Regions from separate parts of the Mesorhizobium sp. M0140 genome, predicted to be linked through region 1. Evidence: predicted binding sites of a transcription regulator. Region 1 holds the regulator's gene; each other region holds the start of a gene.
The links. Region 1 encodes LexA, which represses DNA repair genes until DNA is damaged. Its sites were predicted from a motif close to TGTTCNNNNTGTGTTCNG; they were not measured.
Positions count from the first base shown of each region.

Region 1 (7,488 bases):
GGTCGCCTGGCAGACCATCTACCGCGATCCGCAGCGCTACTGGATGTTCTACGAACTGGCCGAGAAGCTGGTCGATTTCGAGGACTACTTCCGCCGCTGGCGCTTCAACCACGTCACCACGGTGGAGCGCATCATCGGCCTGAAACGCGGCACCGGCGGCACGTCGGGTGCTTCGTATCTGAAGAAAATGCTCGAGGTCGTGCTGTTCCCGGAGCTGTGGACGGTCCGCACCCGGCTCTGACGTCGAAATGGAAACAGGCACACCGAGGGGACGCGCCTGTAGCGGAAAACCCTTCGCGAACAACCGGGACTGACCGACCATGAGTGGAATTCCTGATCTCGCCGCAGTCGAAGCGATGGATGCCACGGATCCGCTGCGGGCCATGCGCGACCGTTTCATTCTGCCGGAGGGGATGATCTATCTCGACGGCAATTCACTGGGGGCAGCGTCTCATGCCGTTTTCAGCGAGCTGCAGCAGGCGGCGACCCAAGAATGGGCCCAGGATCTCATCCGAGCTTGGAACACCGCCGGATGGTTCGAGATGCCAATCGAACTCGGCGACCAGCTCGGACGCCTGATAGGAGCCGCGGTCGGCCAGACCGTTGTCTGCGACACGACATCGACCAACATCTACAAGGTGCTGCATGCGGCGCTGGAGATGCGGCCAGACCGGTCGGTCATTGTCGCCGAAGGTGACAGTTTCCCCACCGACCTGTACATCGCCGAAGGCGTGGCCTCGACCCGGGACGGCGTCCTGCTGCGCCTCGCGGGTGTCGACGCGCCGACCATCGAAGAGCTGATCGACGAAAACGTGGCGGTGGTGCTGGTCAACCACGTCAATTACAAATCGGGTGAACTGCGCGACATGTCGGCGCTGACGCGCAAAGCTCATGCGGCCGGAGCGCTGATCGTCTGGGATCTTTGCCACACCGCCGGCGCCCTGCCCGTCGAGCTCGATCACGCAAATGCCGATTTCGCCATCGGCTGCACCTACAAGTACCTCAACGGCGGTCCGGGCGCACCGGCCTTCATCTATGCCGCGCAGCGCCACCACGGCGATATCAGCCAGCCGCTCAGCGGCTGGTGGGGCCATGCGCGGCCCTTTGCCTTCGAACGGGGTTATGTTGCCGGCACCGGCATCCGCCGCTTTTTGTGCGGCACTCAGCCGATCCTGTCGATGGGGGCGCTCAAAGGCGCGCTTGCCATCTGGAATGACGTCGACATGGCGGCATTGCGAAAGAAGAGTGTCGCGTTGACAGAACTGTTCATCCAGCTCGTCGAAGCCAGGTGCGGCGCCTACGGTCTCACGCTGGAGACCACCCGCGACGCGACCAGGCGCGGCAGCCAGGTGTCGTTCCTTCACGATCACGGCTATCAAATCATGCGGGCGCTGATCGAGCGCGGCGTCATCGGTGACTTTCGTGCGCCATCGACCATCCGTTTCGGCTTCACGCCGCTCTATGTCGGCTACAAGGATGTGTGGCTGGCGGTTGAGGTGCTGGAGGATATTCTGCGCACGGGCGCATGGAAGGACCGCCGTTTCGCGGTCAAGGAAGCCGTTACCTGACGCAACGATCCCCGCGATCCACCGCCGCCGCCCTCACTGCCTGGCAGATGACGGAGGGCTGAATTTCCAGCCACAAATGCCAACAGACGTTGGCGTTTTGGCTCCGTTTCGTTCACGGCAAACGAACGTCCCGAAGATTGATATCGTCCTTTGTGGGGGTCGATAGACTGATAATGCCAAGCCTGGGTCGAGGATGAGCCACAGGTCATTAACCATAATAATTTCAATGTGAGCAGGCGCATCGCCGTGCCTAGCGCCTGTTGATCGCGACCTGCTGGCAAGCGCCAAATAATTTCAGCAGCCTTAACAAATTCATTAAACTTTAAACGGTTGCAGAACACAACTGGAACAGATAGGGTTTGTTCTGGGTTTGTTTTTCGATTCTGGTTTCAGGTAACCTGGGGGCCGCCATGCTGACGCGCAAGCAACATGAACTGCTGATGTTCATCCATGAACGCCTGAAGGAGAGCGGCATTCCGCCATCCTTCGACGAGATGAAGGAGGCGCTTGACCTTGCCTCCAAATCCGGGATTCATCGGCTGATCACCGCACTTGAGGAGCGCGGCTTTATTCGCCGGTTGCCCAACCGGGCACGCGCGCTGGAAGTGCTGCGATTGCCGGACTCGATCGCGCCCGGTCTCAACGCGGCAAAGAAGTTTTCGCCAAGCGTCATCCAGGGCAGTCTCGGTCAGGGTGGCGCCCTTGGCCGGCAGATCAAGCCGGCGCCTTCGCGGATGCCCTCGCCCGGCAATGATGACGATGCGGTCTCCGCCGTGTCGATCCCGGTCATGGGCCGTATCGCCGCCGGTGTGCCGATCGATGCCATCCAGCATCAGACGCATTCGATCTCGGTGCCGCCGGACATGATCATGGGCGGCGCCCACTATGCGCTGGAGGTCAAGGGCGACTCGATGATCGAGGCCGGTATCTTCGACGGCGACACCGTCATCATCCGCAATGCCGACACGGCGAGCCCCGGCGAGATCATCGTGGCGCTGGTCGATGAAGAGGAAGCGACGCTGAAGCGGTTCCGCCGCAAGGGCGCTTCGATTGCTCTCGAAGCCGCCAATCCGGCCTATGAAACCCGTATTTTCGGCCCGGACAGGGTCAAGGTGCAAGGCAAGCTCGTCGGCCTGATCCGCCGCTACTGAGGCGGCTGTGGGTTGGCCGCTGGCTTCTCCGGTTTCTTAAAGGGTGCCAGCCCCCTCGCCTCACGAGAGTATTTGCGTTGCGTGTGCCAGGGCCGATATGGGCTGTCCACCGCGAAGCTGATCGTCGCCGGCGTGGTCGCCGATTGGCGATCGAAGAAGACCGCGGCACTGCCTTTGCGAGCCAGTTGCCGCTTGGTGATGACGAGAACCAGCGGATTGTGACAGGCGTCATACGCGGTGGCGTCATTGATGACGATCAGCTCGGCGAAGCCGCAGGCTTTCCAGGTGTCCTTGCGGTCCTCGACATAGGCAATGATCGCACCGGACATGTGCCTGGCCACGCAAACGTCTGAGGAGCAATAGAACGGCGATCCCGGCGGTAGCTCAACGGCATCCGCGACGTCGAATTGCCCGTCGCTGTTGTCGAACACCTCCGGAACGACGATGGTTTCTGATGTCAGGGCGCGTTTCCAGTTGTCGACGGTGAATTCGTTCGGCCGTTCCCGGCTGACGGCAAGCTCACCGCCACCGATCGGCAACGCCACCAGCCGGGCGTCTTCCGAGATCAGCACATCCGGCGTGCGCGTATCCGAGACGGTCAGCAAGCCTGCCAGCGCGAATGGCAGAGCAGCGAGCCGCAGCCAAGTTGTCGCCATCGTCGCGATGACCAGGGCAATTGCCACCAACAGGACCGACTGCTGCGAAATCAGCCCGACCCCATCGACAGGCGAACGCTCGGAGATCCAGCTTGATATGGCGATCATCATCGTCAGACCCTTACCCATCAGGTAGAGAGCCGGCCAATCCAATCCGAAAGGCATCAACAGCGCGCTGGCGACGGCCAGGAACATGACGACGGTGACGATCGGCATTACCGCGAGATTGGCAAACAGGCTGAGCGGCGAGACACGCTGAAAATGCCAGATGGCAAACAGCGTCGTCGCGCTTCCCGCGATGATCGAGGTCATGGCAAGGCCGGTTGCCGCCAGCAGGAATTTTCGCGTCAGGAAACCGGGCACGGATCGCTTTGGCGGCGGCGGTCTTGCTTTTCCCGCGCGGTGATCCGCCCAGCCGGCATAGGCGCCGACCAGAGCCGCGGTCGCGGCGAACGACATCTGAAAACTCGGGCCGACCACCTCATGCGGCGACACCACGATGACGGCGATCGCCGAGATCGCCAGATTGCGCATGGTGAGTGCTGCTCGATCGAACAGCACGGCAATCAGCATCACCGCCAGCATGATGAAGCTGCGCTCGGCGGCAACGACGACTCCCGAGATGATGAGATAGGCCGCGATCGAGAACAGTGCGGCGGCGGCGGCATACTTCTTGACCGGGCGACGCGCGGAAAAGTCGGGAAACAAGGCGAAGGCGCCGCGCAGCAAACCCATGATGGTGCCTGCGACCAGAGCCATGTGCAGTCCCGAAATGGAGATGATGTGGTAGATGCCGGTACGTCGCATCGCCTCATTGATGTCATCGGGAATGCCGGCGCGCACGCCGACGATCAGCGCCGCGGCGATCTCGCCTTCGGCGCCGCCGACGCTCGCCCTGATATGGTCGGCGATGCCTTCACGGGCATTTTCCACGCTAGAGGAAATTCGGGCCGGCAGCGGCATGTCGCCGTCATCGTTGACGACAAGCTTTGGATTGCCGAGAAAGAACCCGCTGCCACCGATGCCGGCAAAGTAGCTGTCGAAGGAGAAGTCATAGCTGTCCGGCCGCACCGGCCCGGTCGGCGGCAAGAGCTTGGCATATCCGGTGATGAGGGAGCCGGCGGTCACGTCAGCCGGGATCTTGCGTGCCGAAAGCCGCACCCGTTCCGGCGCATAGCGCAGTTTCGGTCTTGCGGTCGATGTCACGTCGATGGTCAGCCGGATACGGCCGGTTTCCATCCGGTCGAGCGAGACGACGCGGCCGGTGACTTGCGTCGAAATTTCCGAGCCCAACATTTGTGTGCCCGCACGCCACGTCTCGACCTTGGCAGCAAGCAGTCCTAGGGCGCACAAAAGTGCCGCCATGAAACACAGATGGGTCTTTGGCCATGAGCGCGAGACCAGCGCACAGATCCCCGTCAGAATGACAACCGCGACAGGTCTCGCAAAGTCGGGTTCAGCCGTCAGCGAAAAATAGCCGATCGCTCCGATCGCCAGGCAGACCGGCACCAGCAGGAAGGCCACGCCCCGGTCGAGTTCCAGGCTCGCCGCCGTGTTCACGCTGTGGCGCAGGCGAGGCAGTGATGTCAGGCTGATTTGCCGGCGCACGCGAACGATCCTGCCGGTTTCGGCAACAGGAACAGAGGCGGCGACATCCGCTTGTAACGGCGCTTGGCCGGGATCCGGCAGGAGGGGCGACGGCAATGGCAGAGGCGCAAAGAGGGACCGTTCGCTGACGCCGATGGCAGCGTCCTCGCCCTGATCCGAGCCCCAGCCTCGTCCAGCCATCGGGTCTGCCCCTTGCGCCCTCGACACCCTATGCTACATGAACGCCGGGCGCGCGAAAGTCCGCGCAACCGCACCCGCTTCAGATGGTTTCCGAGAGTTCCATGTCCGACAAGGTCGTCACCCGTTTTGCCCCCTCGCCCACCGGCTATCTGCACATAGGCGGCGCGCGCACGGCGCTGTTCAACTGGCTGTATGCAAAGCACACTGGCGGCACGATGCTGCTGCGCATCGAAGACACCGACCGTGAACGCTCCAATGAAGCCGCGACGGCTGCCATCCTCGACGGGCTTTCCTGGCTTGGCCTGAGCTGGGACGGCGAGCCGGTGTCACAGTTCGAGCGTGCGCCGCGCCACCGCGAGGTGGCCGAGGAGCTCGTGCGCATGGGCATGGCCTATTATTGCTATGCCACGCCAGCCGAACTGGAGGCCATGCGCGAGGCTGCCAGAGCCAAGGGGCTGCCGCCCCGCTATGACGGCCGCTGGCGCGACCGCGACCCCTCTGAGGCGCCCGCAGGCGTCAAGGGCGCCATCCGCATCAAGGCGCCGACCGAAGGCGAGACCATCGTCCATGACCGTGTCCAGGGCGAGGTGCGCTTTCCCAACAAGGATCTCGATGACTTCATCATCCTGCGTTCTGACGGCAATCCCACTTACATGCATGCCGTCGTCGTCGATGATCATGATATGGGCGTCACCCATATCATTCGCGGCGACGATCATCTGACCAATGCCGCTCGCCAGACCGTGATCTACAACGCCATGGGCTGGGACGTGCCGTCCATGTCGCATATCCCCCTGATCCACGGCGCCGATGGCGCCAAGCTGTCGAAGCGGCACGGCGCGCTTGGCGTCGAGGCCTATCGCGCCATGGGCTACCTGCCGGAGGCGCTGCTCAACTACCTGGCGCGCCTTGGCTGGAGCCATGGCGACGACGAGATCATGTCGATCAAGGATATGATCTCGTGGTTCGACATCGGCGATGTCAACAAGGGCGCGGCGCGCTTCGACTTCGCCAAGCTGGAGGCGATCAACGGCGCGCATATGCGCCGCATGAGCGATGCCGAACTGTTCGACATCTTCATCGCCACCCTGCCCTATCTCGAAGGTGGCCCGGCGATCGCCGCGCGCCTGAACGACAGCACCAAGGCGCAGTTGCTGGCAGCGCTTCCGGGCCTGAAGGAGCGCGCCAAGACACTGGTCGAGCTCGTCGATGGCGCGGCCTTCCTGTTCGCCACGCGCCCCCTGCCGATCGACGACAAGGCGGCCCTTCTGCTTACCGACGATGCCCGCAAGATCCTGCGCAGTGCTCACGAAGCTTTGAACGGGCTTGCGGGTGACTGGACAGCCGCCTCGGCGGAGGCGGCGATCCGCGAGGTGGCAGCGGCCGGCAGTCACAAGCTCGGCGCGGTGGCCCAGCCTTTGCGCGCTGCGTTGACCGGCAAAAGCACCTCGCCGGGCGTGTTCGATGTGCTCGCCGTGCTCGGCCGCGAGGAAAGCCTGGCGCGCATCTCAGATCAAATCGATTAGGAGCAAACTGGCCCAAGAAGATTGGCATTGAAAGGCGGGTTTCGCAGTGCAACATTAGGCCTTGGCCCAATCTGGCACGCACCTCCTGAGATGCGGTGGCGAATACGCGCATTGCGGTGATTTTCGACGTGTCGCTCTGCAGAATTTTGCCTTTGCCGGCATGAGGAAACAAGAAGGAGTTTGCAATGACCGAAGCTGCGAAAAAAATGGATTTGGGCGGCAAGACCCAGGAGGCCACGGCAACGCTTGCATTCGCCGGCAAGACCCATGAATTCAAGGTGCGAAGTGGTTCGGTCGGGCCTGATGTCATCGATATCGCCTCGCTCTACTCAACCACCGGCGCCTTCACTTACGATCCCGGCTTCACCTCGACGGCAAGCTGCGAGTCCGAAATCACCTTCATCGACGGCGACGCCGGCATCCTCCTGCACCGCGGCTATCCGATCGACCAGTTGGCCGAACATGGCGATTTCCTCGAGGTCTGCTATCTCCTGCTCTACGGTGAATTGCCGACCAAGGCGCAGAAGGACGACTTCGACTATCGCGTGACGCGCCACACCATGGTGCATGAGCAGATGTCGCGCTTTTTCACCGGCTTCCGCCGCGACGCGCATCCGATGGCGGTGATGTGCGGCGTGGTCGGCGCGCTGTCGGCCTTCTACCACGACTCCACCGACATCTCCGACCCCTACCAGCGCATGGTTGCCTCCATGCGGCTGATCGCCAAGATGCCGACGATCGCGGCGATGGCCTACAAATACCACATCGGCCAGCCGTTCATTTACCCGAAGAACGAGCT
Region 1 covers NZ_JAMYTM010000013.1:91,385-98,872, reverse strand. Annotated here, with positions in the region: gene kynA (tryptophan 2,3-dioxygenase) at 1-241, shown strand, start outside; gene kynU (kynureninase) at 321-1,568, shown strand; gene lexA (transcriptional repressor LexA) at 1,979-2,719, shown strand; gene NKJ37_RS15525 (ComEC/Rec2 family competence protein) at 2,713-5,163, opposite strand; gene gltX (glutamate--tRNA ligase) at 5,265-6,689, shown strand; gene gltA (citrate synthase) at 6,875-7,488, shown strand, end outside.

Region 2 (7,488 bases), on a different contig from region 1:
TGATCGAAAAGCTGTTGTCGCCCGAGGAGTGCCGGCGGATCGCCGACCTCTATTCGGATGAGAAATATTTCCGCAGCCACATCCATATGGCCAGGCACGGCTTCGGCAAGGGCGAGTACCGCTATTTCCGCTATCCCTTGCCCGATCTCCTGGGTGGCCTGCGCAGCGCGCTCTACCCCAGGCTGGCCGAGGTCGCCAATCGGTGGAACGAGCGCATGGGGCAGGCCATGCGTTATCCCGCGACGCACGCCGCGTTTCTCGATCAGTGCCATGCCGCCGGCCAGTCACGGCCGACGCCGCTGCTGCTGCAATATGTGCCTGGCGACTTCAACTGCCTCCACCAGGATCTCTATGGCGACCTCGCCTTTCCGCTGCAGGTGGCGATCCTGCTCTCCGAACCGGGCCGGGATTTCAGCGGCGGCGAGTTCGCCCTGACCGAGCAGCGCCCGCGCATGCAGAGCCGGGTCGAAGTGGTGTCGCTGCGCCAGGGCGACGCCGTTGTCTTCGCCGTCCACAACCGGCCGGTGCAGGGCACCAAAGGCAATTACCGGGTCAACCTGCGCCATGGCGTCAGCCGGTTGCGCTCAGGCATGCGCCACACGGTCGGGATCATTTTTCACGATGCGAAGTGACCAGGGAGAAGATGGAGGTCCCCCTCACCCCGCCGGCGCATAGCGGCTGACCACCATGCCACAGGCATAGGCCTTCGAGCCGAGTAGCCGCAGGTTCCTAAAACCGCCCTGATCAAAAATCCGGCGGCCCGCACCCAGCACCGCCGGGTTGATGAAAAGCTGGAACTCGTCGACCAGCCCGGCCGCAATCAGCGCCGACGCGAAACCGGCGCCGCCGAACACCGCCATGTCGCCGCCCTCGCCCGCTTTCAGCGCATTGACTTCGCGCGGCAGGTCGCCGCTGACCACACTGGTGCGCTCCCAAGCCGGCTCCGAGGCCGATTGCTTGAGCTTGTTGCTGAGCACCACCTTGCGGGAGTCGACGATGCGCTGCGCAAAGGCGTAGAACGGATCGCGCGGAAACTTCTTCGCCGCATTGCCCCAATGGGTGAGATAGCCCTCCTGCGCCATCTTGCGGCTGAGCAGGATGGTATCGACGCCTGCGAAGACGGCGTTAAAGTCCTGCTTCAGCGCACCGTCCCAGGCGCTCTCGTCACCCCACTCCCAGAGCTGCCAGGAATGGTCCTCATTGGCGCCGACAAAGCCGTCGACCGACATCTGCATCTGCAGGACCAGCTTTTTCACCGTCATTCTCCTCAGGGCCATCGCAAAACAGTTTACATTTGGAACCGTTGACGCAAGGCCAAAACGATGTCAATAGCAAAGTGATTTAAAAATGGAACCATAGATGTCGACGCGCGAAAGATCCGGCTGCCCGATCAACCTGTCACTCGAACTGATCGGCGACCGCTGGACGCTGCTCATCGTCCGCGACATGGTCTTCGCCGGGAAAAAGCACTTTCGCGAATTCCTGCAATCCGACGAAGGCATCTCCTCGCGCACGCTGGCCGAGCGACTGCAAACGCTTCAGGAGGAGGGCATCCTCACCCGAAGCGACGACCCGACGCATGGCTTGAGAACCGTCTACCGGCTGACCGAAGCAGGCATCGACCTCTTGCCGGTGCTGGCGACGCTCGGCGCCTGGGGCAGCAAGCACCGCAAGGCCGACGACAAGCTGGCCAGGATTGCCGACGAACTGGTGGCAGGCGGCGAAGCGGCGCTGGAAAGGATGGAAGCGGCGCTGCGAACGGAGCATATTGTCTAGGCGGTTGCGTTCAGGCCGAACCGGCATGGCTGTTGCCGCACAAATCGCCCTTCCCTTGACAATGATCCATCTTTGTTCTTTATTTGTTCCAATCTATCAGCAACTGCGGATGTGCGGTCGATGGAAACGACAGCCACCATCCTGCATGCCGATCTCGACGCTTTCTACGCCTCGGTCGAGCAGTTGCTCGATCCGTCGCTGCGCGGCAAGCCGATCGCGGTGGGCGGCGGCGTCGTGCTCGCCGCTTCCTATGAGGCGCGCGCCTTCGGCGTGCGTGGCGGCATGCCAGGACGCAAGGCGCGCGAACTCTGCCCGCATTTGATCTTCGTCGGCGGCAATTTCAGCCATTACCAGCGGCTGGGCGACGCGGCGATCAAGGTGCTCGACGATTTTACCCCGGTGGTCGAGCGCATCTCCATCGACGAGGCCTTTGCCGATGTCGCCGGCTGCACGCATCTGTTCGGCTCCCCACAGGAGATCGCCACGACGATCCGCAGCCGGGTACGCGCCGAACTCGGCCTGCCGATCTCGATCGGCGTGGCGCGCACCAAGCATCTGGCCAAGATCGCCTCGCAGGTCGCCAAGCCCGACGGGCTGGTGGTGGTCGACCCCGGTAGCGAACTCGCCTTCCTGCACGATCTGCCGGTGGGGCTGATGTGGGGCGTCGGCCCGGCGACCAAAGCGCGGCTGGCGGAAATCGGCATCGAGACCATCGGAGAGCTGGCGAGGACACATCGCGGCGCGCTGACGCGGCTGCTCGGTCCGGCCGCCGGCGAAAAGCTGGCCGCATTGTCCTGGAACCGTGACCCGCGCAAACTGGAGACGAAGCGCCGCGCGCATTCCGCCGGCGCACAATCGGCACTCGGAGAGAAGCCTGCCGTAGCACGGGTCATCGTGCCCACTCTGCTGCATCTGGCCGACCGCGTCGCGAGCCGCCTGCGCGCCAAGGCACGGCCCGGCCGCACGGTGACCGTGCGTGTGCGCTTTGCCGATCTCAGCGCAGTCACACGATCGATCACGCTTGACCAGCCGATCTCGGCGACAACCATCCTGGCCGAGATCGCCGGCGACCTGGTGCGCGGCGTGCTCGCCGACCACCCGCATGACAAAACGATCTCGCTGCTGGCGATCTCGGTCTCGCACCTCAAGGAAAGCTTCGAGCTGCAACTCGAACTGCCGGTCGGCCTCGCCGACGAGAAACGCCGGCCCGGCACCAGGAAAGGCCTGGCACGCTTCGACGCCGACCGCGCCATCGACAATATCCGCGAACGCTTCGGCAAACAGGCGGTCGGCTACGGCACGGTGGCACTGGAAGCGGCGCGCTCGGTGCCCGACGAATTCAGGAAGCTGGCGGAGAAGGAACTGTGAACCCGGGACCGCCGGGCGCTATTTCGTCTCCTCGCCATCCCAGTACCGCCTCACCGCTCCCATGTCGAAAATGCCGTCGCGCCGGCGCAAGGCGTCGACCGCCATCTTGTTGGAATCGGGATAGACGCAGACCTCGTTGGGATTTTTTTCGCCGATCATCAAATAGCGGCACGGTCCGCTACCGCTGTTGAGGAAGGAATGTCCGACCGCCAGGCCGGCCGGAAAGCAGACATAGTCGCCGGCTTTCATCTCATAGCGCTCCTCGCCAAGCAGCAGCGTCACTTGCCCTTCCAGGATCAGCGCATGCTCTTCTTCCAGCATATGGTAGTGCCTGGGCGCCAGGCGCATGCCGGGGGCCGGTGCCTCGATCAGCACGCCGACATGGTAGTCGGGCCGTCCCAAGGCGGCATAGGTGAGGTGTTTGGACCGACCACCGAACCGCGCCCCCTCGCCTTCCTGTTTCCACTCGACAGCATCGCTGGCGACCGGCGGGATCGGAGTGGCCGGGGCCTTGGTGACACCGGCCGTCACATCCGACGGCAACGGATCGCCGGCGGCGAGGCCGGTGCTCTCACCGTCCCAGTAGGTTCGAGTTGCAGCGAGATCGAAGATCGCACGGCTGCCCAAGGCGCGCACCAGCACCTTGTTGGAGGCGGTGTAGACGACAACGTCGTTCGGGTTACGCTCGCCGACGATGACGTAGCGGCAGGGTGCGTTGCTGGTGTTGATGAGGCAATGCCCCGCCGCTGCACCTGCCGGAAAGCAGATGTAGTCGCCGGCCTTCATGGCGTAGGCGGCGTCGCCGACATGCGCGGTAAGCATCCCCTCGAGGATGAAGACATGCTCTTCCTCGAAAATATGGTAATGCGCCGGCGAAGTCTGCTTGCCCGCCGGCAACTCCTCGATCGCCACGCCGACATGGTAGTTTTCGCCAAGCGCGGCCAGCGACAAATGCCGATAGCGCACGCCGAAGCGCGGCACATCGGACCATTCCGTCCACGGCACCTCATCCGATGCGAATGGCACGGGCGCTTTCTCGTCAGCCATTGGGGCCTCCTGATCCTGTCGCCCTGCCCTCGTCGCAAGCCGCAGGAGGGTCTACGACAGAACAAAGCTGCCAGCTTCCGGCATCATCGCCAAGCGGTGTTCGCCACGCTCCTGACAGAGCCCGACAGGAGCCGCTCGCTTCAGCCTCGGATGGCCCTGCCGGCCTGCTGCAGCAATTCGAATGCCACGAAGCGCTTGGCGTGCCAGCCGGTCAGCGTTGCGTCGGGATGATAGGCCTCGCCGAGTTCCGACATGCCGGCCATCGCCGTCACCAGGTCTTTGTAGGTTCCGGCGGCGACCGCGCCCAGCATCGCCGAGCCGAGCAGCACCGGCTCCGGCGAGGTCGACGCCACCACCACCATGCCAGTCGTGTCGGCCAGCAGCTGGCGCACCAGCGGGCTTTGCCCGGCGCCGCCGCTGACGACGATGGTGTCGACGGGAATGCCCTTATCATGCTCGGCCCGCACGATCTGGCGCGCGCCATAGCCCAGCCCGCAGACGCCGGCGACATAGAGCCCGACCAGGCTGTCGAGGCTGGCGTCGAGATCGAGCCCGGCAATCAGCGCGCGTGCGTCCGGGTCGGCGAAAGGCGCGCGGTTGCCAAGGAATTCCGGCACCACATGGATGCCGCCGACCAAGGCCGGCGTCGCCGCTGCCCCGTTGCGGCTCTGCGCCTGCAGCGACAGCCAGGCGCTGAGGCTGAGGCCGTCGGCCTGCGCCCTCGCCGTCGCTTCGCCGCTCGCCGGATGCATGCGCATCAGATGGTCGATGGCAGCACCCGCCGCCGACTGGCCGCCCTCGTTCAGCCACAGGCCCGGCACCATGGCCGAGAAATACGGACCCCAGACGCCGTCGACGAAGGCCGGCTCGGCGGTCGACGACATGGTGCAGGCCGAAGTGCCGAAGACATAGGCCATGCGCGACAGAACGCTGCCGAACGCGCCGCGCGCGCCGACCGTACCGACGCCGCCGGCATGCGCGTCGATCAGCCCCGCCGCCACGGCCGTGCCGGGGCGCAGGCCCAGATCCGATGCCGCCTGCGCGGTCAGTCCGCCGCCGAGCGCGGCACCCGCCGGCACGATCTGCGTGCCGATGCGCGCGAACCCCTCGTCGGCCAGGCTCCCTAGTCCGATGGTGCGGAAATAGGCCTCGTCCCAGCGGCTTTCATGCGCCAGATAGGTCCATTTGCAGGTCACCGTGCAGACCGAGCGCGCAAGGCTGCCGGTCGCCCGCCAGGTGAGGAAGTCGGGGAGGTCCATGAACTGCCAGGCGGCGTCGAAAGTGGCGGGCAGGTTTTCGGCCAGCCACAGGAGTTTCGGCGTTTCCATCTCCGGCGAGATGACGCCACCGACATAGTTCAGCACCGCTTCGCCGCTGCGGTTGATGCGGCGTGTCTGCTCGACCGCGCGATGATCCATCCAGACGATGATGTTGCGTTCGGGATTCCCCGATTTGCTGACCGGCAACGGCACGCCGCCCTCGCCCAGCACCACCAGCGAACAAGTGGCGTCGAACCCGATGCCGGGGATGGCCTCAGCTGCCACACCCGATTGAGCGACCGCTTCTCGCGTGGCCGCGCACACCGCCCGCCAGATGTCGTTGCTCGACTGCTCGACAATGTCGCCGGCCTCGCGCCAGACCTCGATGTCCCGCTTGGCGGAGGCGAGCAAGGTGCCGGTGTGGTCGAACACCCCGGCCCGCGCGCTGCCGGTGCCGACATCGATGCCGAGATAATGGGGCATGAGGAACCTCCGGTTCAGGGAATAGGGGATAGGCAGTAGGCAGTAAGCGATTAGTTAGTAGGATAGGACGCGCGAAGCACTTTTGAGCGGGGCCTGTAAGACTGTGTCTACATCTTCCTATTGCCTATTGCCTATTGCCTATTCCCCATTCCCTACTGCCTCACAAATCATTGCTCTGCGGCAAAATCACCAAATCCCGGATCGTCACGTTGCGCGGGCGGGTCAGCATGAACATCACCGCTTCGGCCACTTCGCGCGGCTGCATCAGGCCGCCGGCGGCGAGTTCCTCTTCGAGCTTGGCCTTCGGCCAGTCGTCGACCAGCGCCGTCACCACCGGACCCGGCGCCACCGCACCGACGCGCAGGCCGTGCTTGGCGACCTGGCGGCGCACCGTGTGGACGAAGGCCTGCACCGCGTGCTTGGAAGCCGTGTAGATCGGCTCCCAGACCACCGGGACCAGACCGGCGATCGAACTGGTGACGATGATGTCGCCGGTCTTGCGTTCGATCATGTGCGGCAGCACCGCCTGGATCGAGCGGAAGCAGGCATTGATGTTGAGGTTGAGCATCCGGTCCCAGGCGTCGGGATCGCCGGTCGCTACCTCGCCGCCGACATAGGCGCCGGCATTGGCATGGAAGATGTCGAGCTGGCCGGCTTTCTCCAGAATCTGCGGCATCATGGTGGCGACGCTTGCCGGCTGCATCAGGTCGATCACCAACGGGATCGCCTTCGAACCGAGCTCGGCGCACAGTTTGTTCAGCGTCGCCTCGGCACGGTCGACCAGCACCACTGTGGCGCCGGCCGCCAGCATGTGCCTGGCGCATTCGAGGCCGATGCCTGATGCCGCGCCGGTGACGGCGGCAACTTTTCCGGACAGTTCTTCGCTCATGTCTTGCTTCCTGTTGATGGGTTCAGGCCCGGCCATGCGAGACACGCGAGCGGCGTGCCAGCGAGTCGACGATGACCGCGATGGCAAGCACGGCGCCGGTGATCATGTACCGAAGCGACGAGGACAGATCGAGCAGCGTCAGGCCGCTGGCGATCGACTGGATGACGATGATGCCGAGCAGTGCCGAATAGGCGCTGCCGCGGCCGCCGAACAGGCTGGTGCCGCCGATGACGGCCGCCGCGATGGCGTTGAGATTGACGTCGCCGGTGCCGGCCTGCTGACTGGCCGATGCAAGGCGGGCCGCCGACAGCACACCGCCGAAAGCCGCCAGCATCGAGCACAGCACGAAGGCACTGGAATAGATCAGCCGCACATTGATGCCGGCGCGCCGCGCCGCCTCGCGGTTGCCGCCAACCGCCGACATCGAGCGGCCCCATTTCGTCCGCGTCAGCGCGTAGTGCATTGATATGACCAGGCCGACGAACAGACCGAACATCCACGGAATGCCGCGCGCCTGGTTGAGATAGAAGACGATGAGTTCGAGAATGACCGTGATCACCACCGCGCGCGTGACAAGCCCGCCCGTCGACGGCGCCGTCAAATTGGCGGCATGGCGGCGCGCAACGGTGCGCAGGCCGGTGACCAGCATGACGATGCCGGGCACGG
Region 2 covers NZ_JAMYTM010000011.1:99,056-106,543, reverse strand. Annotated here, with positions in the region: gene NKJ37_RS13800 (2OG-Fe(II) oxygenase) at 1-632, shown strand, start outside; gene NKJ37_RS13795 (dihydrofolate reductase family protein) at 657-1,256, opposite strand; gene NKJ37_RS13790 (winged helix-turn-helix transcriptional regulator) at 1,360-1,776, shown strand; gene dinB (DNA polymerase IV) at 1,897-3,144, shown strand; gene NKJ37_RS13780 (cupin domain-containing protein) at 3,163-4,191, opposite strand; gene NKJ37_RS13775 (FGGY-family carbohydrate kinase) at 4,332-5,933, opposite strand; gene NKJ37_RS13770 (SDR family oxidoreductase) at 6,094-6,822, opposite strand; gene NKJ37_RS13765 (sugar ABC transporter permease) at 6,845-7,488, opposite strand, start outside.
Region 2: a site for LexA is predicted at 1,850-1,867, ahead of dinB (DNA polymerase IV). Genes of this name have one in related genera too.

Region 3 (7,488 bases), on a different contig from region 1:
TTCTTGGCGGTGATGTTGGGCCATTTGTCGGCGTATTCGGTGTTGACCTGCAGCCATTTGTCGAGGCCGGGTTCGGTGTCAGGCTTGATCGCGTCGGCCGGGCATTCCGGCTCGCAAACGCCGCAGTCGATGCACTCGTCGGGATGGATGACGAGCATGTTCTCGCCTTCGTAGAAACAGTCGACCGGACAGACTTCGATGCAGTCCATGTATTTGCATTTGATGCAATTGTCGGTCACGACATAGGTCATCGGTCGGCTCCGGGACGTCCCATTTTGTTGGGCTTTTTCCGTCAGGTAACGCCTTTGTCGACCGCTTGCAAGGGTAGCCATTGCGGACGGTGCCGGTGTTTCCGGAATGGAATTCCAGACTGAAGGCCCGGCGGAAGTCAGTCATGTCCCGCAGAGCGTCTGTTTGCCGGGCTCAGTTCTCGCCTCAGGCGTGCCGTTGTCCCAAAACCGCTGCGTGTTTTTGGACGCCAGGCATCAGTCTTCGCCGAGCAATCGGTCGGTCTGGCGACGTTCCTTCTTGGTCGGGCGGCCGCTGCCGGCCTCGCGCAGCCCCGGAATTGCATCGGGAGGGGCTTCGCCCTTCGGTGCGGGCGGTGGCGACATGTCCTCGTAAAGCGTACGGGCCTCCTCGGCCGGGCCGCGCCGCGTACCGGCGCCGAGCACCTTCCAGATGAAGATGCGGCGCTCGAGCGTGATGGTCAGGACGTCGCCTGGCTTGACCTGATCGGAGGCCTGCGCTGCTTTGTCGCGATTGATGCGGACGCGGCCGGCGACGACCAGTTTTGCCGCCAGCGAGCGCGATTTCACGGCGCGTGAGAAGAACAGCCATTTGTCGATGCGCTGGCGGCCTTCGGCAACCATCGAAGCGAGCCGGGTTCTACTTCTTCAACTGGTCGCGCAATGCGGCGAGCTTGGCGAAGGGCGAATCCGGGTCGAAGCGCACCGGGCGCTCCTCGCGCGGCTTGGGCTGGAAGGCCGGCTTGCCGCCTTGCGGACCACCTTTGGCATCCGGCCTGCCACCCTTCCAGTCGGGACGGCCCTCACGGCGGTCGGGACGCTCGCCTTGCGGCCTGCCGTCACGCCGCTGTTCGCCTTCGGACTGCGGCTTGGGTTTGAATTTCGAGCGGTCGAAGCGCGGCTTGCCGGCTCCATCGCGCCGGCCTTCATGGGCAGGCCGTTCTCCGGGTGCAGCTACGGCCGGTGCGCCGGCGGTATCCACGGGTGCATCGCTTCGACCGCGCGCTTGTCCGTTGCGTGGGCGATTGTTCCTTCGGTTGTCGTCGCGGTTGCGCGGACGCTGTTCGAACCGGCCCTGACGCCACAACAGGATGGGTTTTGGCGCTTCGGCTTCCGGAGCGGGTTCGCCAGCGGCTGCTTCAGTCACCGCCACAGGTTCGTCCGGCGCGGCGTCCGTTGCCGGCGCGGCATTTGACACCAACTCGGCCGTTGCGGCTTCTTCTGCCGCTGCAACTTCGATCTCGGCAGTCTCAGTCTCTGCCTGCGGTTCAACCGGCGCCGGTTCGGCGACGTCGGGCGCAGCCTCGGCTACAGACGCTTCGTCTTGCACGGTTTCGACAGGAGCGTCCGCCTGTTCTTCCACGGCAGGCGCAGCAGGTTCAGCCGCGGCGTCGGAGGTGATTTCGGCGGGAATTTCGGCCGCGGTTTCCGAAACGGCCACTGCGTCCGATGCCGGCTCCGACCCTTCGACGGCTGCCTCTGCTGCGGCATCCGTTGCCGCGGCTTCCGCCGCTTCGGCCTGCTCGACTCGTGCAGCTTCTTCCGTCGCAAGCTTCGCCACCGCCGCTTCGCGCGCGGCATTGTCCTGTGCTTCGAGCCGCGCCTTGACCTCGACGGCCGGCTTCGGCTCGGCACGATAGCCGAGACCCTTGAGGATTTCTTCCATGTCGTCGGCGGTGGCGCCGAGGATCGACATCATCGGCGGCGTCACCATGAAGGACTGGCCGTCATAGGCGCCGTCCGGGCGCTGACCGAGGCCGGGCTTCCAGTTGGTCGCCGGACGGATCAGATCCGCCAGCCGTTCCAGTATGTCGATGCGCACGGCGCGACGGCCGAGATTGCGGTAGCCGGCAAGCTTGTAGAACGTCTTGTCGAAAGCAGGGTCGATCACCACCGAGGTGCGACCCGAGGCGAGCGCATGGACCACGTCGCCAAAGCCCGGCTTGTCCTTGCCGTCGTTCTTCAGCGCCCACAGCAATGTCACCAGCCCGGCAGGCGCCGGCTTGATCAGCGCCGGCACGAAGACATGGTAGGCGCCGAAGCGCACGCCAAGCCGGCGAAGGGCGGCGCGGCCTTCCTGGTCGAGCGACTTCATCTCCTCGGCGATGTCGCGGCGGTTGATGAGGCCGAAATTCTCGACCAGCTGGAAGGCGATGCCGCGGCCGATGCCAGAAATCTGGTCGGCGTTCCTGAGATCGACCAGCGGCTTCAGCAGCGACTCGATCTGGAAATTGACGAATCGCTCTGCACGCGCGGCGACCTTGTCGCGCGCCGGGCCGGTCAGCTGTTCGTCGGCCAGCAGCACCAGCCGCGGCTTCAGCGCGTCTTCGCCTGATACCAGCGTGCCGATCGGCGCGCCGATCCAGCGCAGCGTGCCGTCCGAGCCAAGCGCAATGTCGCCATTGGCCGAGGCGCCGAAGCGTTCGGCCCGGGCCTCGAACTCGGCGGCCAGCGCCTTCTGGGCGGCGGTGCGCACCGCCTTGGCGTCTTCACCGCCGGCGGTCTGGTCCGCGGTGAAGCGGAACCCTTGCAGCTCGCCGACATGATGGCCTTCGACAAGGACGGTTCCGGTAGGACTAATTTCGGCTTCAGGCATGGTATTTTCTCTAAGGCGCCGCATGAGGACGGAAGTCCTGCGGTCTACGAAGCGTTTCGTCAACCGCTCATGCAGCGCATCCGACAATCTGTCTTCGATTTCGCGCGTCTTTTCCTGCCAGTGTGCCTGATCGGCCAGCCAGCCGGGCCGGTTCGACACGAATGTCCAGGTGCGGATCTGGGCAATGCGATGCGACAGCGTGTCGATATCGCCCTCGGTGGTATCGGCGCGGCGCACCTGCTCGGCCATGTAATTCTCGTCGACATGGCCGTAGCGTGCGAGGTCCGTGTAAATGGAAGCGATGAGGTCGGCATGCTGCGCCGGCGCGATCCTGCGGTAGTCGGGCAGCGCGCAGGCTTCCCACAGCAGCGCCACGCGCTTGGCATTGGTGGTGAGTGCGCGAATGTCCTCGTCGCGCGACAGATGCTCGAGCGCCTGTGCATCGACGGCAGGCAATGCCCGCGTCAGTCCCTCGACGGGGGCGTTGGTCTCGATCGAGCGCTTCAGCGCGTCGAGGCTGGCAAAGTCGAAATGCGCGGTGCGCCACTGCAGCACCTTCACCGGATCGAAATCGTGGCCTTCGATCTTCTTGATCAGCTCTTCGTCCAGCGGGTCGACCTGGCCGGTGACACCGAACGTACCGTCACGCAGATGCCGGCCGGCGCGGCCGGCGATCTGGCCGAGCTCGGCCGCGGTCAGGTTGCGATACTGAAAGCCGTCGAACTTGCGGTTCTGGGCGAAGGCGACGTGGTCGAGATCGAGGTTGAGACCCATGCCGATGGCATCGGTGGCGATGAGGTAGTCGACATCGCCGGACTGGAACAGCGCCACCTGGGCGTTGCGGGTGCGCGGCGAGAGCGCGCCGAGCACGACGGCGGCACCGCCCTGCTGGCGGCGGATCAGCTCGGCGATGGCGTAGACCTCGTCGGCGGAAAAGGCGACGATCGCCGTGCGCCGCGGCAGGCGGGTCAGCTTCTTGGAGCCGGCATAGGCAAGATGCGACAGCCTCGGCCGCGTCACCACCGAGACACCCCTCAGCAGGCGCTGCAGAATGCCGTGCATGGTGGCTGCACCGAGCAGCAGCGTTTCCTGGCGGCCGCGCAGATGCAGGATGCGGTCGGTGAAGATGTGGCCGCGCTCGAGGTCGCCGGCGAGCTGCACTTCGTCGATGGCGACGAAGGCGGCGTCGGTCTCGCGCGGCATGGCCTCGACAGTGCAGACCGAATATCTGGCGCCCGGCGGCTGGATCTTTTCCTCGCCGGTGATCAGCGCCACTTTGTGGGCGCCGACCTTTTCGCAGACACGGGCGTAGACCTCGCGCGCCAGCAGCCTGAGCGGCAGGCCGATGATACCACTCTCATGCGCCACCATGCGCTCGATTGCGAGATGGGTCTTGCCGGTGTTGGTCGGCCCGAGCACGGCGGTCACGTCGCGGCCCGACAGGATCAGCGGCTCGGTGTGTTTGGGCTGGATGTTCATCAACCTAGAATAAGGCTTCTGGGACCTGGAAATAAGGCTTCTTGGCCTCTGGTTGTCGGGAGCGTGCCTCAAATGGCGCGTATGACAGGCGACACATAGGGATTTCGGGCGCGAAGCGAAAGCGGAATGTTCCGCCGGCGGCCAGAAGGTGGTTTTGTCAAGCTTTCAACCGGCTGCGGATTAACGGATAGAACGAGTCTGGAACGAATCGGCGACGAATCAGTGACTCCTGCAGATTCAGCTTTTGTTCACGGCTACATGTGGATTTCGCGACCGCGAGTCGCACCACATGCTGAATCGCTGAACTGGCCCGTTTGATGCTAAGAGGGCGTTGCCGTTAACCTTTGCCTGGAAACAATCACGGTGGCTTGGCGAGCTCGACCAACATTATGAAATTGTTGATCTTTCTTAACCTGCGTTAAGCAGTTGGGCAGGCGATTCCGGCTGTCGTCGTTAACGCTCAGCTCATAACCGGAACGAATCGGCGACGAATCGGCGATGGCGTAATTTTCCCGATTTGTTCACCCCAATATCTTGTGTTGTGAACAGTTTATCCACCGAGAATCCACAGGTTGCCAGGGAGCTTTTGCACAGGGCGGCTGCCGGCTGTTAACCTTCGCGTGCCGAATTGGGTTAGCTACGGTCGCGAGCACGTCAAAGGGACCGTGCCGGAAACGGGCCGGTGTGCCGGCCCGTCGATCTCCTACATCGCCACGTCAGGCGAAGTATTGGCCACCGTTGGCCGTGATGGTCGAGCCGGTGATGAAGCCGGCATCTTCGGATGCGAGGAAGACTACGCAGCGCGCGATCTCTTCCGGTTCGCCGAGGCGACCGACGGGGATTTGCGGGATGATGCGGTCGTTGAGCACCCTCTCGTCGATCGCCTTGACCATCTCGGTGGCGATGTAGCCAGGGCAGATGACGTTGACGGTGATGCCCGCGCGGGCTCCCTCTTGAGCGAGGGCTTTGCTGAAACCGATGTCGCCAGCCTTCGCGGCGGAATAGTTGACCTGGCCGGCCTGGCCTTTCTGGCCGTTGATCGACGAGATGGTGATGACGCGGCCGAACTTGCGGTCGCGCATGCCGCTCCACAGCGGATGCGTCATGTTGAAGACGCCTGACAGGTTGGTGTCGATGACCTCTTTCCACTGCTCGCGCGTGATCTTGTGGAACATGGCGTCGCGGGTGATGCCGGCATTGTTGACCAGCACCGAGACCGGGCCGAGATCGGCCTCGACCTGCTTGATGCCGGCGGCGCAGGAATCATAGTCGGCGACCGACCATTTGTAGACCGGAATGCCGGTCTCGGCCTTGAATTTCGCCGCTGCGGCGTCATTGCCGGCGTAGTTCGCGGCAACCGAATAGCCGACGGTCTTCAATGCGATCGAGATCGCCGCGCCGATGCCGCGCGATCCGCCTGTGACGATTGCTACCTTGGTCATGCATTTCCCCTTTTTTTGATATCGCCCTGTTGTCGGGCTTGGCAGGCACTGGATACAGAACGGGCGGCTCGCGCCGCCCGGTTGGTGAGTTCTTCAGAGTGCTTCGATGCACATGGCGACGCCCATGCCGCCGCCGATGCACAGGGTAGCGAGACCCTTCTTGGCGCCGCGCCGGCGCATCTCGAAGACTAGCGTGTTGAAGACACGGGCGCCGGAAGCACCGATCGGGTGGCCGATGGCGATGGCGCCGCCATTGACGTTGACGATCGAGGGGTCCCAGCCCATGTCCTTGTTGACGGCGCAGGCCTGCGCGGCAAAGGCCTCGTTGGCCTCGACCAGGTCGAGATCGCCGACCGACCAGCCGGCCTTTTCCAAGGCCTTGCGCGATGCTGGGATCGGGCCGGTGCCCATGATCTGCGGATCGACGCCGGCGGTTGCCCAGGACACGATGCGTGCCAGCGGGGTGATGCCGCGCCTCACCGCTTCCGCCTCGCTCATCAGCAGCGCGCCGGCGGCACCGTCATTGATGCCGGAGGCGTTGGCGGCGGTCACCGTGCCGTCCTTGTCGAAGGCCGGCTTCAGCTTGGTCATGGCGTCGAGCGTGGCGCCATGGCGGATGTATTCGTCCTGGTCGACAATGGTGTCGCCCTTTTTGCCCTTGAGTGTGACGGCGACGATCTCGTCCTTGAACTTGCCGGCCTTTTGCGCGGCCTCGGCCTTGTTCTGCGAAGCCAGCGCAAACTGATCCTGGTCTTCGCGGGTGATCTGGAACTGACGTGCCACGTTTTCGGCGGTGTTGCCCATGTGATAACCGTTGAAGGCATCCCACAGCCCGTCCTTGATCATGGTGTCGATCAACTTGAAGTCGCCCATCTTGACGCCGGCGCGCAGGTGCTGGGCATGGGTCGAAAGCGACATCGATTCCTGGCCGCCGGCGACGATGACCTTGGCATCGCCGGTGGCGATCTGCTGCATGCCGAGCGCAATGGCACGCAGGCCCGAGCCGCAAACCTGATTGAGGCCCCAGGCTGTGGTTTCCTTGGGCAAGCCAGCATTGATCGATGCCTGGCGGGCCGGGTTCTGGCCTTGCGCGCCGGTCAGCACCTGGCCGAGGATGACCTCGTCGACCTCGCCTGGTTCGACACCGGCACGTGACAGCAATTCCCTGATGACAACGGCACCGAGCTCATGCGCCGGGGTGGCGGCAAAGGCGCCGTTGAAGGAGCCGACCGGCGTGCGCGCCGCGCTGGCAATGACGATGGAAGCGGACATTTTCTTCTCCAGACTTCAAGGGTGTCGTTCTGTCGTTAGGGACTTTTCTTGCCCTTTCCCAACCCCAAGTCAAACCGGAAATAGGCAGGGCGCCCATGCGCCGCAAGCAGGTCGCGCCTTGCCATGGCGCCCATTCGTCCATTGCTGCGCAGCATATTTTGCCTGCTATGCAGCATTTAGTGATCCCGCACTGCACAAACTGCTTGGAATTGTGAAGCTTTTGCGCATATCCTCAAAAAAAAGGCACAATCGTTATCGGCGGCTTGCTCAGAGGCGCGCCGGTGTCCCCGGGAGGATGTAGATGGCCGCTAAAGACGATCCGATCATCATCAAGAAATACGCCAATCGCCGCCTCTACAACACCGGCACCAGCACCTATGTGACGCTCGAGGACCTCGCCGAGATGGTCAAGAAGGGCGAGGAGTTCACCGTCCAGGACGCCAAGACCGGC
Region 3 covers NZ_JAMYTM010000003.1:145,083-152,570, reverse strand. Annotated here, with positions in the region: gene fdxA (ferredoxin FdxA) at 1-251, opposite strand, end outside; gene NKJ37_RS04450 (RNA-binding S4 domain-containing protein) at 486-872, opposite strand; gene NKJ37_RS04445 (helicase-related protein) at 889-4,323, opposite strand; gene phbB (acetoacetyl-CoA reductase) at 5,040-5,765, opposite strand; gene NKJ37_RS04435 (acetyl-CoA C-acetyltransferase) at 5,859-7,037, opposite strand; gene phaR (polyhydroxyalkanoate synthesis repressor PhaR) at 7,339-7,488, shown strand, end outside.
Region 3: a site for LexA is predicted at 4,512-4,529, ahead of NKJ37_RS04445 (helicase-related protein). Genes of this name have one in related genera too.

Region 4 (7,488 bases), on a different contig from region 1:
CTCATGGACGGTGGTCGCGCCGCCGGACAGCCGCTTTTCCAGGAGCTGGCTGTTGACGATGTCGAACCAATACAGCGTATCGGTGGCGGGATCGTAGCTCGGCCCTTCGCCGAGCTGGCAGACGTGGTCGGAAAAAACCGAAACGATCGCTTCGCTCATCCTGCTTCTCCGAACGCCGCATCCCAGGCTGTCACCGCCGCCTCGGCCCGCGCGGCCACCTCGTCGACGCTCATGCCCGGCTTGAACAGGCTGGATCCCAGTCCAAAGGCGGTAACGCCGGCCGCCTTGTAGCCGGCAAAATCTTTTTCGGAGACGCCGCCGACGGCACCGACCAGCGTCTGCGCCGGCAACACAGCGCGCATCGCTGAAATGCCGCCGGCACCCAGCACGCTCGCCGGGAAAAATTTCAGGGCTGAGGCGCCGAGCTTGATCGCCAGCAAGGCTTCGGTCGGCGTGAACACGCCGGGCATCGTCACCATGCCGTAATGCATGGCGCGCGCCATGACCTCGGCATCGATGTTGGGACTGACCAGCAGCCGCCCGCCCGCCTTGTGCAGACCATCGACATCGGCTGGCGTCAGCACTGTGCCGGCGCCGACCAGCGCCGTTTTCGGCAGCACTTGGACGATGCGGGCGATCGACGAGAACGGTTGCGGTGAGTTCAGCGGCACTTCGATCGCCTCGATGCCGGCGTCGAACAGCGCCTGGCCCATGGCCATCGCCTCGGTGGGCTTGAGCCCGCGAAGGATGGCGACCAGCCCGCGCTTGAGTTTTGGAAACGGTGCGGTCTGGCTCATCGGGCTGCTCCAATTCTAGCGATCATGCCGTTCTCACGCGCCGCCTCGACGAGACCTGCACGCACAGCCTCGTCGGCGTCGACGGCCCGAACCTCGAGGCCGGCAAGGCCAAGTGCCTCGCTGTACAGCGTTTCCAGCGCGCCGGACGCAATCAGCACCACGGGTTCGGCGCCGGCGCCATGCCGGCGGCTGGCGGAGGCGATCTCGCCGCCGATCAGAAGGCCGGACAGGCAGGCGGCGGCATCGTCGGCTTTCAAATCCTGCAGCAGGCCGGCGGCGCGGATGGAAAACAGCCGCGAGGTGACATCGCCACCATCGGCCAATGCGGTTTCGCACCAGCGGCGGAAGAACGGATTGTCCGATGTGACCGGCTTGGGTTGCTCGCCGAGCGAATGGCGCAGGATCGAATGCGCGGCAAGCACCGAAAACAGCTCGCCGGTCGGCCAGGTGCCGAAGCCGGTGACAGTACCGTCCTCGACCAGCACCCATTTCGAATGGGTGCCGGGCATGCAGACCAGCTGGCGCCCCTTGGGCGGCAGGCCGGCGCCGGCAAGCTGGGTTTCCTCGCCGCGCATGACGTCGGGCGCATCGGCCAGCCGCTGGGCAAGGCCCGGAACGATGCGGATGTCGCGGCTCTGGCCGGGCACGCTGGCAGCACCAGCAAGGATGGCGCTAAGCGGCGCCGGCACGGTGACATAGGGCGCTTCGAGCCAGCCCTGGCGGGATCCGGCCATGCCGCAGATGATGACGGGCAACGCTTGCGGCGCTCCCATGGCTGCCAGATGTCCTTCGAGAATGGTCGAAAAGCCCTTCTGCTGCGCCGTGATCAGGCCATCATCGCCACGGCGTTCGGCAAGCACCTTGCCTTGCCCGTCGATCAGCCAGACCCGCATGCGGGTCGTGCCCCAGTCGACGGCGGCGACCGCCGGTGCGTTGCCGGCAAACCCTTGGCTCACAGGAAACCTCCATCGACGACCAGCATCTGCGCGGTCAGCATGCGCGACGCGTCCGAAGCGAGGAACAGCACGGTGCCGACGATGTCGTCGGGCTGCATCACCTGCTTGATACATTGCTTGGCGACATGGGCGGCAAGCCCCTGTTCGGTCACCCAGAGCTCCTTCTGCCGCTCGGTGATCACCCAGCCAGGCGCAATGGCGTTGACGCGGATGCCGTCGACACCGAGCTTGCCGGCCAGCCCCTTGGTCAGGCCGAGGATACCGGCCTTGGCGGCCGTGTAGGATGGCATGTCAGGGTGGTTGATGAGATAGGATGTCGAGGTGAAGTTGATGATCGAACCGCCGCCGGCCCGCTTCATGCCCGGCGCCACCGCTTGCGCGGTGAAGAAATGCGGCCGCAGATTGATGGCTTGGTTGTTGTCCCAGAACTCGACCGTCACATCCTCGACGGCGTGGCGTTCATCCCAGGCGGCATTGTTGACCAGCACGGTGACATCGCCATGCGCCTCGGCGGCCTTCGCGGCGGACGCACGCAGAGCCTCGACGTCGCGCAAATCGGTCTTGAGATAGAGCGGCCGCTTGCCGAACGCCTTCTCGATGCGGTCGGCGAGGGCCGTGCTTGGGCCGTCGGCGATGTCGATGAAGGCGACATTGGCGCCCTGGCGCACAAACCCCTCGGTCAGTGCAGCACCTATTCCGGAGCCGCCGCCGGTGATCAGCACCGAGGCTCCTTCGAGGTCGGCAAAATGCGCCGATGGCATCATCGTTCCTGTCTCCCAGCGTGATCGGCGCGCATCCTAGCCACGCAAGGCGCGCGGGCAAGGGCGAACCGCCGGATTTCAGGGCTTATGTCAGACAAAACGACAATACGCCGCGCTGGACACCCGAGGTGAAGTCACCAGGATCGCAAACCGCTTCGAGATCGCCGGTCAGATCGCCTTGGCGCGCAGGGCCCCGCGGAAGGAATCACGGAGATAGCCGAGCGTGGCGTCGGCATCGACGGGCTTGCCGAACAGATAGCCTTGCCCGCCGGCACAGCCGAACTGGACGAGGCGGTCGGCCTGCGCTTCCTGCTCGATGCCTTCGGCGACGACGTCCATGCCGAGCCCCTCGCACATTGCGAGAATAGCCCGGATGATGTGCTCCGAGGGACGGTCGTCGAGAATGGAGGAGACGAAGGCGCGATCGATCTTGAGCTTGTCGAAATGGAATTCGCGCAGACGGCCGAGCGAGGACTGGCCGGTGCCGAAATCGTCGAGCGAGACGCGGATGCCGACGCGGCGCAGATCCTCGACGATCTGCGCCGCAGAGGCCGGGTCGTTCATCAGGCCGGTCTCGGTGATCTCGATCTCCAGCCGCCGCGGATCGAAGCCGGTGCGATCGAGGATCGCCAGTATGTGCAGGCCGGTGTTCTGGTCGACGAGCTGCGAGGGCGACAGGTTGAAGGACAGGAACAGATCCTTCGGCCAGCTTCTGGCGGCCTCGGTCGCCTTGCGCAGCACCAGCTGCGACAACGGGCCGATGATGCCACGCTCCTCGGCGATGGGAATGAAGACGGTCGGCGGCACCGAACCCAGGTCGCGATCCGTCCAGCGCGCCAGCGTCTCGAAGCCGATGGTGCGGCGCGTGTTGAGGTCGACGATGGGCTGGAAATGCGGCTCCACCTCGCCGGCCGAGACAGCCCGGCGCAGCGCCTGTTCGATGCGGGTGACGCGCTTGGCCGCTTCTTCCATCTCACGGGTGTAGACGACGACGCGGCCACGGCCGGAACGCTTGGCGTGATAGAGCGCCGTCTCGGCCTTGTTGATGAGGATCTCGGTGGTCTCGTCGCCCGAATAGAACAGCGAGCAGCCGACCGAGGCCGAAAGCCTGGCGGTGCGTTCGCCGACATCATAGGGCGCCGACAGGATCTCGATCAGCATGCGGGACTTTTCGGCCGCTGCATCCTCGCTGAACACCAGGGGATAGAGAAAGGCGAATTCGTCGGCGCCGATGCGGCAGACCGTGGAATGGCCGTCCATCGAGGCGCGCAGCCGCATCGCGACCTGGATCAGGATGTCGTCGCCGGCCTTGTGGCCGAACAGATCGTTGATCGGCTTGAAGCCGTCGAGGTCGAGAATGCCGACGGTAAAGGGCGCGGGATCGTCGGCACGATCGGCGATCAGCCGATCGACCTTGTCGAAGAAGCGGCGATGGTTGCCAAGCCCGGTCAACGGATCGGTGAATGCCAGATCCGTGCTCTCCCTGTTTGCCTGACCGGTGCCAAACGAAGTTTGCATCGGTGTCCCTGTTTTGTGACGTCGGAATTTATTTTCAGACTGGCAGCAAACCCTTTAGGAAACGTATCGCGAGATCGATTTTCCACGGGCAACCGCGACTGTTTCGAAGGATCGATGAAAGCAGCGCATTCGGGTGTCGGATGCCAATCCTAGGAATGTCGCGATTGGCAGACGGGCAGTGAGCCTGTACAGGCAAGACAGTCGTCCATCCGAGCCGCCGGAGACCCGCCATGAAGCTGAAAATCGCCGTCCAGATGGACCACATCTCCACCGTGTCGATCGCCGGTGACACCTCATTCGCGCTGTCGCTGGAAGCGCAGCGGCGCGGCCATGAGCTGTTCCACTACACGCCGGATCGGCTGTCGCTGCGCGACGGCAAGGTGTTTGCCCGCATCGAGGAGATGCAGGTGCGCGACGAGAAGGGCAGCCACTATTCGCTGGGCGAGAAGGTGCGCACCGATCTGTCGGAAATGGATGTCGTCCTGCTGCGCCAGGATCCGCCCTTCGACATGAACTACATCACCACCACGCACATTCTCGAACGCATCCATCCGAAGACGCTCGTGGTCAACGACCCGGCATGGGTGCGCAACAGCCCCGAAAAGATCTTCGTCACCGAATTTGCCGACCTGATGCCGGACACGCTGATCACCAAGGATCCACTCGAAGTTGCCGCCTTCCGCAAGGAGTTCGGCGACATCATCATCAAGCCGCTGTACGGCAATGGCGGCGCCGGTATCTTCCACATGCTGGAGGCCGACCGCAACCTTGCCTCGCTGCTGGAAATGTTCGGCCAGATGTTCCGCGAACCCTATATCGTGCAGCGCTATCTCAAGGACGTGCGCAAGGGCGACAAGCGCATCATCCTGATCGACGGCGAGCCGGTCGGCGCCATCAACCGGGTGCCGGCCGAACACGATTCCCGCTCCAACATGCATGTCGGCGGCCGCGCCGAAAAGACCGAACTGACGGAGCGCGAACGCGAGATCTGCGCCCGCATCGGGCCCTCGCTGAAAGAGCGCGGCTTCATCCTGGTCGGTATCGACGTCATCGGCGACTACATGACCGAGATCAACGTGACCTCGCCGACCGGCGTGCGCGAGGTCAAGCGCTTCGGCGGCGCCGACATCGCCAGCCTGTTCTGGGACGCGGTCGAGGACAAGCGGCGGACGTAACCGTTTTCACTTTGTCTTAACCATGTTCCGGTTTCTGCAACCGGCCACAACCCAGCCGCGACCGGCGCGGCTGCATATTCTTGTAATGTTCCTCATTTGATCAGGCGATTGTATAAGCCCGCTGCGGATCGACACCGGCGATGGGCTTCCCTCCCCGCCACTGACCTTGCTGTTTCCACTTGGTTGCGCGACGGCTAATATGTGCGTGTAATTCGAAGCCTGAAGGCCCGCGCCATGAAAATCAATGTCGTCTACGCGCATCCACTAGCCGACAGTTACCAGGCGGCGCTCCACAAACGGGTCGTTCAGACCCTCAAAGCCAGGGGTGACGAGGTCGTTGATTTCGATCTCCATCAGATGAAGTTCGATCCCGTGATGCATGCCGAAGAAAGACATGGCCACTTTGACCCTGCCCAGGCACCCAGCGACTTGCAGGTTTACATCGACGCGTTGAGATGGGCGGAGGCATGCGTTTTCTGCTTTCCGACATGGTGGTCAGGCATGCCCGCAATCTTGAAGGGTTATTTTGATCGAGTTTGGCGACCGGGGGTGGCTTACGAGTTGCCGGCAGACGGTGGCGTGATCAAGCCGGCGCTATTGAACATCCGGCGGATGGGCGTTGTTACCACATGCGGGTCGCCGTGGTGGTATACTGAACTGTACATGCAAAACCCGGGAAGGAAGGTGCTGCTGCGCGGTCTCAAGACTATGTGCGGCCGCAACGTGAGGCACCTCTACCTGACGAGATATTCCGTCGAAAACATCTCTGATGACCAGAGGGAAATGTTCGCCCGCAAGGTGGAGCGCCTGTTCGACAAATTCTAGCCATCTATGCTCGGGTATGTCATCTTTGATGCCAGCGAGCCTTTGACGGAGCGGGCGCTCAAGCTTCCGATCAAAGCCTAGCTTATGGACGCTCCTTGCCGGCAGAATTCCTCACCGTGGTGAAGCTATATGTTCTCGTAATGTTCTTGCTTAACTCCGAAATCTGTGGTTGTCTTCTTTGACTTCGCTCACACCCTGATCGCCAGGGCATGGGCGAACTACTGTCCGGGGGTACAAAAAATGGTGGCGCGGGTTCGCACGGTCGCTTTCCAAGGCATCGAGGCCGTGCCGGTCGACGTGCAGGTGATGATCGCGCCCGGCAAGGTCAACATGCACATCGTCGGCCTGGGCGACAAGGCGGTGGCCGAAAGCCGCGAGCGGGTGCAGGCCGCACTGCATGCTTCCGGCCTGTCGATGCCGTCGAAGAAGGTGACTGTCAATCTGGCGCCGGCCGACCTGCCGAAGGAAGGCAGCCACTACGACCTGCCGATCGCACTCGGCCTAATGGCCGCGCTGGGCGCCATTCCGGGCGACATGCTGGCCGGCTATGTCGTGCTTGGAGAATTGTCACTCGACGGCACGATTGCCGCGGTCGCCGGCTCCTTGCCGGCGGCGATCGCCGCCAATGCCGAGGGCAAGGGCCTGATCTGCCCGTTCGCATGCGGGCCGGAAGCGGCCTGGGCTGGAAAGGATATCGACATTCTGGCACCGCGCAGCCTGATTGCCATCGCCAATCATTTTCGTGGCACGCAGGTGCTGTCGCGCCCCGAGGCCGGTATGCACGCCGCGGCGCTGGATCTGCCTGACCTCGCCGACATCAAGGGCCAGGAGACCGCCAAGCGGGCGCTGGAGGTGGCGGCGGCCGGCGGTCATAATCTGCTTATGATCGGACCGCCTGGATCCGGCAAATCGATGCTGGCGCAGCGGCTGCCGTCGATCCTGCCGCCGCTGGCGCCGAAGGAATTGCTCGAAGTCTCGATGATCGCCTCGGTGGCGGGAGAGCTCGGCGAAGGCAAGCTGACCGACCGGCGGCCGTTCCGCGCCCCGCATCATTCGGCCTCGATGGCGGCGATGGTCGGCGGCGGCATCCGCGCACGGCCGGGTGAGGTGTCGCTTGCCCACCACGGCGTGCTGTTCCTCGACGAGTTTCCCGAGTTCACGCCGCAGACGCTCGATGCGCTGCGCCAGCCGCTGGAGACCGGCGACTGCATGATCGCGCGGGCCAACCATCGCGTCACCTATCCGGCGCGTATCCAGCTGGTGGCGGCGATGAACCCGTGCCGTTGCGGCATGGCCGGCGAGCCGGGCTATCGCTGCCTGCGCGGCGAGCGTTGCCGCACCGACTATCAGGCGCGCATTTCGGGTCCGCTGCTCGACCGCATCGATCTCAGGATCGAAGTGCCCGCAGTGTCGGCCAGCGACTTGATCCGGCCCGATCGGGCGGAGAAAAGTGCCG
Region 4 covers NZ_JAMYTM010000014.1:105,710-113,197, forward strand. Annotated here, with positions in the region: gene NKJ37_RS16325 (SMP-30/gluconolactonase/LRE family protein) at 1-159, opposite strand, end outside; gene NKJ37_RS16330 (2-dehydro-3-deoxy-6-phosphogalactonate aldolase) at 156-797, opposite strand; gene NKJ37_RS16335 (2-dehydro-3-deoxygalactonokinase) at 794-1,753, opposite strand; gene NKJ37_RS16340 (SDR family NAD(P)-dependent oxidoreductase) at 1,750-2,517, opposite strand; gene NKJ37_RS16345 (putative bifunctional diguanylate cyclase/phosphodiesterase) at 2,683-4,032, opposite strand; gene gshB (glutathione synthase) at 4,263-5,207, shown strand; gene NKJ37_RS16355 (NAD(P)H-dependent oxidoreductase) at 5,442-6,032, shown strand; gene NKJ37_RS16360 (YifB family Mg chelatase-like AAA ATPase) at 6,273-7,488, shown strand, end outside.
Region 4: a site for LexA is predicted at 6,163-6,180, ahead of NKJ37_RS16360 (YifB family Mg chelatase-like AAA ATPase). Genes of this name have one in related genera too.